2 regions of the Vibrio sp. 2134-1 genome follow, and region 1 is predicted to be linked to the other one. Evidence: predicted binding sites of a transcription regulator. Region 1 holds the regulator's gene; the other holds the start of a gene.

Region 1 (3,788 bases):
CTTTGCGCCACAGGCTGAAGCGTACGACTGTGTAGCACTGGGGCAGCTAAGCGAGCAAGTTCACTGGCTTCATCCAATCGAAGTAACGGTAATAAACAAGCGTCAGACACCAAACGTGGATCGGCACTATAAACACCAGCAACATCACTCCAAATCGTGACAGTACTGACTTCAGCAAGCGCGCCTATGACCGTTGCAGAATAGTCAGAGCCGTTACGACCAAGTAGAATGGTTTCTCCTGCCTCGTTCTGAGCCATAAAGCCAGTAATTACCACACGTTTATGGTTATGCTGCGCGAGGATCTCTTTAATTAAAGGGTATGAACGAGCGCGATCAACCTCTGGTTGAGTTCCCGCTTCTGCACGTAAAAACGCTCGTGCATCTTGTGCAACCGCAGGGATAGAACGTTGAGATAATAACGCGGCCAATAGGCGAGCAGACCATACTTCTCCGTGTCCCAGTACCGCAGCTTTTTGCGCATTAGTGAGTGGTGCAGTCAGCTCCGAGAGAGTACTGAACTCATCATGTAATAAAGCTAACAGCTCTTCTTTTGCTTCACTCTCCAACAAGCTTTCTATTAGCTCAGTTTGGAACTGTCTCAAGCTTTGAAGCGCTTCATGCGCAATTCGGCCATCTTTATTTAACCCTTCCAAAAACTCAATCAAGCGATTAGTGGTTTTTCCTGCAGCAGAGACGACCACAAGATCATTTTCTGTCGAATACTCCTTGAGAATACCCACAACGCGTAAGTAGCATTCTGGGTTTGCTAAGCTACTGCCACCAAACTTATGCAGCTGACGTTGTACAGTCATTGTTATCGTCTCCTATTACTGGGTAGCTTTAGCGAACGCTTGTTCTAAATCTGTGATGAGGTCTTGTGCATCTTCCAAACCGACAGACAAACGCAATAGTTGATGAGAGACCCCAGCCTCCGCCAGCGCCTCCTCACCCATTGCACGGTGCGTCATGGATGCTGGGTGGCAAATCAAACTTTCTACACCACCTAATGACTCTGCTAATGAAAACAGTTGGAGCTCTTTCACAAACACCTTTAACTGTTCAAACGAACCAGAAAACTCAAAACTCAACATAGAGCCAAAGCCCGTTTGCTGCTTTTTAGCGATGTCATGACCTGGATGTTCCGGCAGGCTTGGATGATAGATAGTTTTAACTAACGCTTGTTTCTGTAGGTAAGCCAGTACCTGCTGTGAGCTCTCTTCATGTACTCTCATACGAGCACCAAGCGTACGAATACCTCGCAGTGTCATGTAACTATCGAATGGTGTACCCGTTGCACCAATACAATTGCCCCACCATGCAAGCTCTTCTGCATGCGCTTCTGTGTTGGTGATGATTACCCCACCAATTACGTCCGAATGACCGTTGATGTATTTTGTTGTGGAGTGGATAACAAAATCCGCACCTAGCTCTAAAGGTTTTTGGTACACGGGTGTCAAAAAGGTATTGTCCACCGCAACTAACGCGCCGACTTGTTTCGCTTTTTCACAAGTAGCTGCAATATCCACTACGCGAACCAGAGGATTTGACGGAGTTTCTAGCAAAATGAGTTTTGGTTTTTGTGCCAATGCAGCATCTAAAGCCTGTTCGTCTGATTGATCGACAAACTGAACCTTAAAATCGCCTTTGTTAGCTCGGGTATTAAAAAGACGATAGGTACCACCATAACAATCGTGAGGAGCAATAATGAGATCATCTGGGCCGAGAAAAGCGGAAACCCATAAATTTAATGCCGACGTACCGCAGTTAGTAACAACCGCTCCTTTTCCAGACTCGAGTTCAGATAGCGCACTTTCCAACAGTCCGCGATTTGGATTACCAGATCGTGTGTAATCATACTTGGGCACTTCACCAAAAGCAGGAAAACCATAGTTAGTGGAAAGATAAATAGGTGGAACGACAGCATGATATTGGCTGTCTGATTCAATACCAGTGCGTACTGCAATGGTCGCAGGTTTGCGAGTGCTCATGGGTGTATCCTTTCACGGGTAATGACTTCTAAATAGGAATGCGCTATATCTAATGAGTAACATAAAGTGATCAACACGCTTCCTTTGCTGTTATGTTCACTTTACTCGTCAAAAAATGAGACGTCAACACTTCTAGACGTCTATATGTCTTTGCTTATGGCGGTAAATGCAGCTAAAATCAGCACCTAAATTATTTTTAACCGATTACATAAATGAAGGTGTGCAATGGCTGACTGGAATGGCGAATACATTAGCCCATATGCAGAGCACGGCAAAAAAAGCGAACAAGTAAAAAAAATTACCGTCTCTATCCCGCTAAAAGTTTTAAAGGTGCTAACTGATGAGCGTACTCGCCGTCAGATCAATAACTTACGCCATGCAACCAATAGCGAATTGCTATGCGAGGCATTTTTGCACGCGTACACAGGTCAGCCACTTCCGACAGATGAAGACCTTCGTAAAGACCGTCCTGATGATATTCCAACAGAAGTAAAAGCGCTGATGACGGAAATGGGCATCGAATTTGAGTCATTCGACGAAGAATAAAAAAGCCTGATAAGAGGTTTCAGGTAATAACTCTTGCCTCGAGCCAAATGAATGACATAAAAAATGGGACGCAATAGCGTCCCATTTTTGTGTATCACATCTGAAAGATATATTACTCTGCCATGTAGTTTTCAGGCATCTCGATACGAGCTACACCTGAATTAACCGCCGCCTGAGCAACCGCTTTTGCAACACGTGGTAGCAAACGTGAATCCATTGGTTTTGGAATAATATAGTCCGCACCAAACTCTAGCTTATCAACACCTGCAGCCTTCAATACGGCTTCAGGTACAGGCTCTTTTGCTAGCTCACGAATCGCCTCAACGGCTGCAAGTTTCATTTCATCATTGATTTCACTTGCACGCACATCAAGAGCACCGCGGAAAATGAATGGGAAACACAATACGTTGTTAACTTGGTTAGGATAATCACTACGGCCAGTACCCATGATCAAGTCATCACGAACTGCGTGAGCAAGTTCCGGCTTGATTTCAGGATCCGGGTTAGAACATGCGAATACGATTGGCTTATCTGCCATCAACTTCAACGCTTCCGCTGGCAATAGGTTTGGACCAGATACACCTAGGAACAGATCTGCACCTTCAATCACGTCTTCTAGTGTGCGCTTATCTGTATTGTTCGCAAATAGCTGCTTATATTCATTAAGATCATCACGACGAGTGTGAATCACACCTTTGCGATCTAGCATGTAGATTTTTTCGCGCATTGCGCCGCATTTGATCAGAAGCTCCATACACGCTACAGCGGCAGCGCCAGCGCCAAGACAAACAATTGTTGAATCTTCAAGTTTCTTACCTTGAAGTTCGATTGCATTCAGCATACCCGCTGCCGTTACAATAGCAGTACCATGTTGATCATCGTGGAATACTGGTACATCACAACGCTCAATCAAACGTTTTTCAATCTCAAAACAGTCTGGTGCTTTAATATCTTCAAGGTTAATACCGCCAAAAGTGTCTGCAATGCTCGCAACAGTATCAACAAATTCATCGATCGTGCGGTGCTTAACTTCAATATCAATAGAGTCAAGACCTGCAAAACGCTTAAACAGTAACGCTTTACCTTCCATCACTGGCTTAGATGCAAGTGGACCTAGGTTACCTAGACCTAGAATAGCGGTACCGTTAGAAATAACAGCAACCATGTTCCCTTTTGCAGTGTACTTGTACACGTTATCCGGGTTTTGTGCGATTTCACGCACTGGCTCTGCAACACCAGGGCTATATGCAAGGG
Region 2 (3,788 bases), on a different contig from region 1:
ATCTATAAGTGATAAAAACAATGATAATGGACTGCACTTTTATCATTGATAACGCTAATAACATAAATTAAAGCGCGCGGATTCTATGGTTCTTCGACACACTACACAATAAGAACTTTGCAGAAATATGTAGGGAATGAAAAGCAGTAAAGATGAGTCGCCACGTTAACATCTATCGGAGTGATTTATCTACTGCCCTTTCCTAAAGTTTGAAGAAACATAACTTTGTATTTTCAATGCGCTAAATAATGTCTATTTTTCAATCACATAATGCGACTGTTATGAATACAACAATAAGACGTCATATCAATACTCGCCATTAGCGATTGAATTTGCACTAAAAAGCCGCAGCAATTTCTCGCAGCGGCTTCTTATTCACTTAACAAGTAGAGTGGCGTTATTCGTGCCCTACAGTTTTGGATAATAAATTTACGATCAACACACCAGCGATGATAAACCCAATACCAACTAGGGCTGGTAAGTCTAGACGCTGTCCGTAAACAAAGTAACCAACCGTCGCAACCAAAACGATCCCAGCACCACTCCATATGGCATAAACAACCCCAACAGGCATTGTTTGCACTGTGACGGAAAGCAAGAAGAAAGCGATGCCGTAACCAATCAAAACGACTGTGCTCGGCATTACTTTCGTAAATTGCTCTGTTTTGGGAATATAAGAAGTGGCAATCACTTCACATACAATCGCGATCGACAGCGCCAACATTGGTGGCATAGAGACAAGCATTTTGAACATAAGGCATTAACGCTCAACAGAAATGTAACCGACAACATGTCCGGATAATTAGGCCGCGCATTATACCCAACTCATCTCACGATGGAATACCACTAACGATGTTTACACACCATCACTTTCGCTTACTTTTTGATGACCAGGTGAAAGGCTGACGTTTTGGTGCTGACGAGAAATTTCAAAGTAGATATGCATATCAATCGGCTCAGGTGTATTGAGTAGCATCTTACCTACTTCACGTTGGAAATGACCATAATTACCTAGCTCATCCGTTAGTTCTAGGAGCTCGTAAGAGGCTTCATCGGCAAACATTCCATACGCATACTGATAATGACTGATATCCTTGCTCTTATCATAACCCAGCTTTTGAAGAGCTTGATCAATCTCTTCCGGCGTATAAATGTCTTTATCACCAAACGAATGCAGTAGCACGCAAGGAACTTCTTGAGCGATGCTCTGAATCTTTGTCTTTCTCTTGAAAATACCGAACATAATGTCCTCCACTGACGATGTTTCCAAATATGCACATTAATGCAAAATGGTGAGCTGATTGTTTTTAGTATGGCTCATTAATTTGAGACTTCCTTACTACGAAGTCACCTTCACATATTAACGTGATCGCATAATTACCAGCAAATAGTACACACTGCGTTTCAAACCTATCTCATCAGAAACTCTGCTTTAGTCACAATTGTGTGACAACCCCGAGTACGGTTTACCATAATGTAAAGAGTAGATTGAAAAGTCGGATTTCGTATCGACATCTAAACTTAATTAAGTTAGCTTTAGAAGTATAGACGTCTATATTGACTATACTTAGGGAGAGAAAGTCGTGCCAATTAGAATTCCAGATCAATTACCAGCTACCGATGTATTAAGGACAGAAAACATCTTCGTGATGAGTGAAACGCGTGCAGCGAGTCAGGAAATACGTCCTTTAAGAGTGCTGATCCTTAATCTGATGCCAAAAAAAATAGAGACTGAAACTCAGTTTCTGCGTCTACTCTCAAACAGCCCACTACAGGTTAACGTCGAATTACTGCGCATTGATAACCGCCCGAGTAAAAATACGCCAACTGAACATTTAGACACGTTTTATCGCCAATTTGAAATGGTGCGAGATAAAAACTTCGATGGCATGATCATTACTGGGGCTCCATTAGGTTTGGTGCAATTTGAAGATGTCATTTATTGGGATCATCTCAAAACCATCATGGAGTGGGCAAAAGATCATGTGACATCCACTCTTTATGTTTGCTGGGCTGCGCAAGCAGGGTTAAAGCTACTCTACGATCTACCTAAAAAAACGCGTAAAGAAAAACTTTCAGGCGTGTATCACCATCAAATCCATCATCAGTTTCACCCTATCTTACGCGGATTTGATGACACGTTTTTGGCTCCTCACTCGCGTTACGCAGATTTTTCGCCTCACTTTCTAGAAGAGCATACTGACTTAGACATTTTAGCGACATCGGATGTCGCAGGTGTGTACTTGGCCACCACAAAAGACAAACGCAATGTCTTTGTCACAGGACACCCTGAGTATGATTCCCACACCTTACATAATGAATATATCCGAGATTTAAGCGAAGGTATGGAGCCCGCTATTCCTGTCAACTATTACCCAAACAACAACCCAGATAACCCACCAATTGCAAGCTGGAGAAGCCATGGGCACCTCCTCTTTTTAAACTGGCTGAACTACTGTGTTTATCAGCAAACACCGTACGACCTCGATCACTTCAGTGAAGATGCTTTCACTAAAGACGATTAGCTTCAAAATAAGCAAACAAAGCACTCATCATTACCGAAATGTAATATGTGAACCAAGCCGCCATATGGCGGCTTTTTCATAACAGTTTGCAAACCTGATCGCATAGTGTTTTTTCCTCAATAGGTTTTTGCTAAGTAATTCATATCATGCAGAAAGATTCAGGGATGTAGGGATAAAGAATGAAAACAGCAAAGCTCGGTGCACTAATATTATTGTCTCAGTTTGCACTCGTGGGTTGCGTGACGGTGAAAGAAGATGGAAGCCCTGTCGTTAAAGCCGATCCTGTGGCAATGGCAGAATCACGTATCGCACTTGGCTTAGGTTATTTAGACGGCGGTAACATGATTCGCGCGCATGATAACTTACAACAAGCCTTAAACCACGCACCTCAATACTATCGCGCGCAATTATCTATGGCTCACTACTACGAAACGGTTGGTGAAGATATTAAAGCCGAACAGATGTATAAACGCTCTCTACGCCAACACACTAAAAACGGAAATGTGCTCAATAACTACGGTACTTTTCTTTGCAAGCGAGGTGACTTCGAAAAAGCCGATCAGATGTTTAATCGAGCCATTGAGCAGCCTTATTACTACCTTATTCCAGCAAGCTATGAGAATGCAGCTTTTTGTGCGCTAAAATCACAAGATAAAGACAAAGCGAGATACTACTTTACTAGAGCTATCGATCATGATCCCCATAGACCAAAATCGATTTTGCAACTCGCTAAAATAGAAATTGATAGCGGTGATTATACTGAAGCTAGAATTCGATTAATGAGATTCAATCAAATGTATGGCGTGAAGAAGCCCTCTTTGCAACTCATGATTCAACTTGAACGTGCAGCAGGCAATGAAGCTCTCGAGAAAAAGTATCAAAAACAATTGGAAAAATTTTCTTAGTACAAAATAGCGATACATAAGGCGCATTAGCTCACAGCCAATACAGCGCTTGACCAAGAATCCAGTGAATTCAGACTCACGGTGATACATTCATCCTGTACATAAACGTCAAATTCGGTACTATTTGAACGGAATAAGTGACCAAGTCACATTATAAAAAGTGCGCACACAACGAAATTTGTACATCATACTGTTTTTAAGATTGATTTCGGCACATTGATAAATACTAAATATTACTGACATGCACCAGAAGGAAGTTGAAGCCGGATGAAACCTGCCTGCACTCTGTTATTACTCACTTTGCTGAGTTCACCTTTTGTCGTCAGTGCACAAGAAAATATTGAGAAAACATTCACAT

Evidence for each region. The regulator MetJ, encoded in region 1, represses methionine synthesis genes. The targets are predictions, from matches to a motif close to TTAGACNTNTANANGTCTAA.
Region 2: metA (homoserine O-acetyltransferase MetA) is a predicted target of MetJ. The motif match lies at 1,537-1,556, and genes of this name have one in related genera.

Annotation. Positions count from the first base shown of each region.
Region 1 is NZ_JAWOUS010000023.1:46,347-50,134, forward strand. Features, by position in the region: gene R7R78_RS20470 (bifunctional aspartate kinase/homoserine dehydrogenase II) at 1-812, opposite strand, end outside; gene R7R78_RS20475 (O-succinylhomoserine (thiol)-lyase) at 828-1,988, opposite strand; gene metJ (met regulon transcriptional regulator MetJ) at 2,214-2,534, shown strand; gene R7R78_RS20485 (malic enzyme-like NAD(P)-binding protein) at 2,647-3,788, opposite strand, start outside.
Region 2 is NZ_JAWOUS010000001.1:271,759-275,546, reverse strand. Features, by position in the region: gene R7R78_RS01285 (DMT family transporter) at 398-733, opposite strand; gene R7R78_RS01280 (DUF6559 family protein) at 857-1,243, opposite strand; gene metA (homoserine O-acetyltransferase MetA) at 1,584-2,525, shown strand; gene pilW (type IV pilus biogenesis/stability protein PilW) at 2,705-3,430, shown strand; gene R7R78_RS01265 (phosphate/phosphite/phosphonate ABC transporter substrate-binding protein) at 3,698-3,788, shown strand, end outside.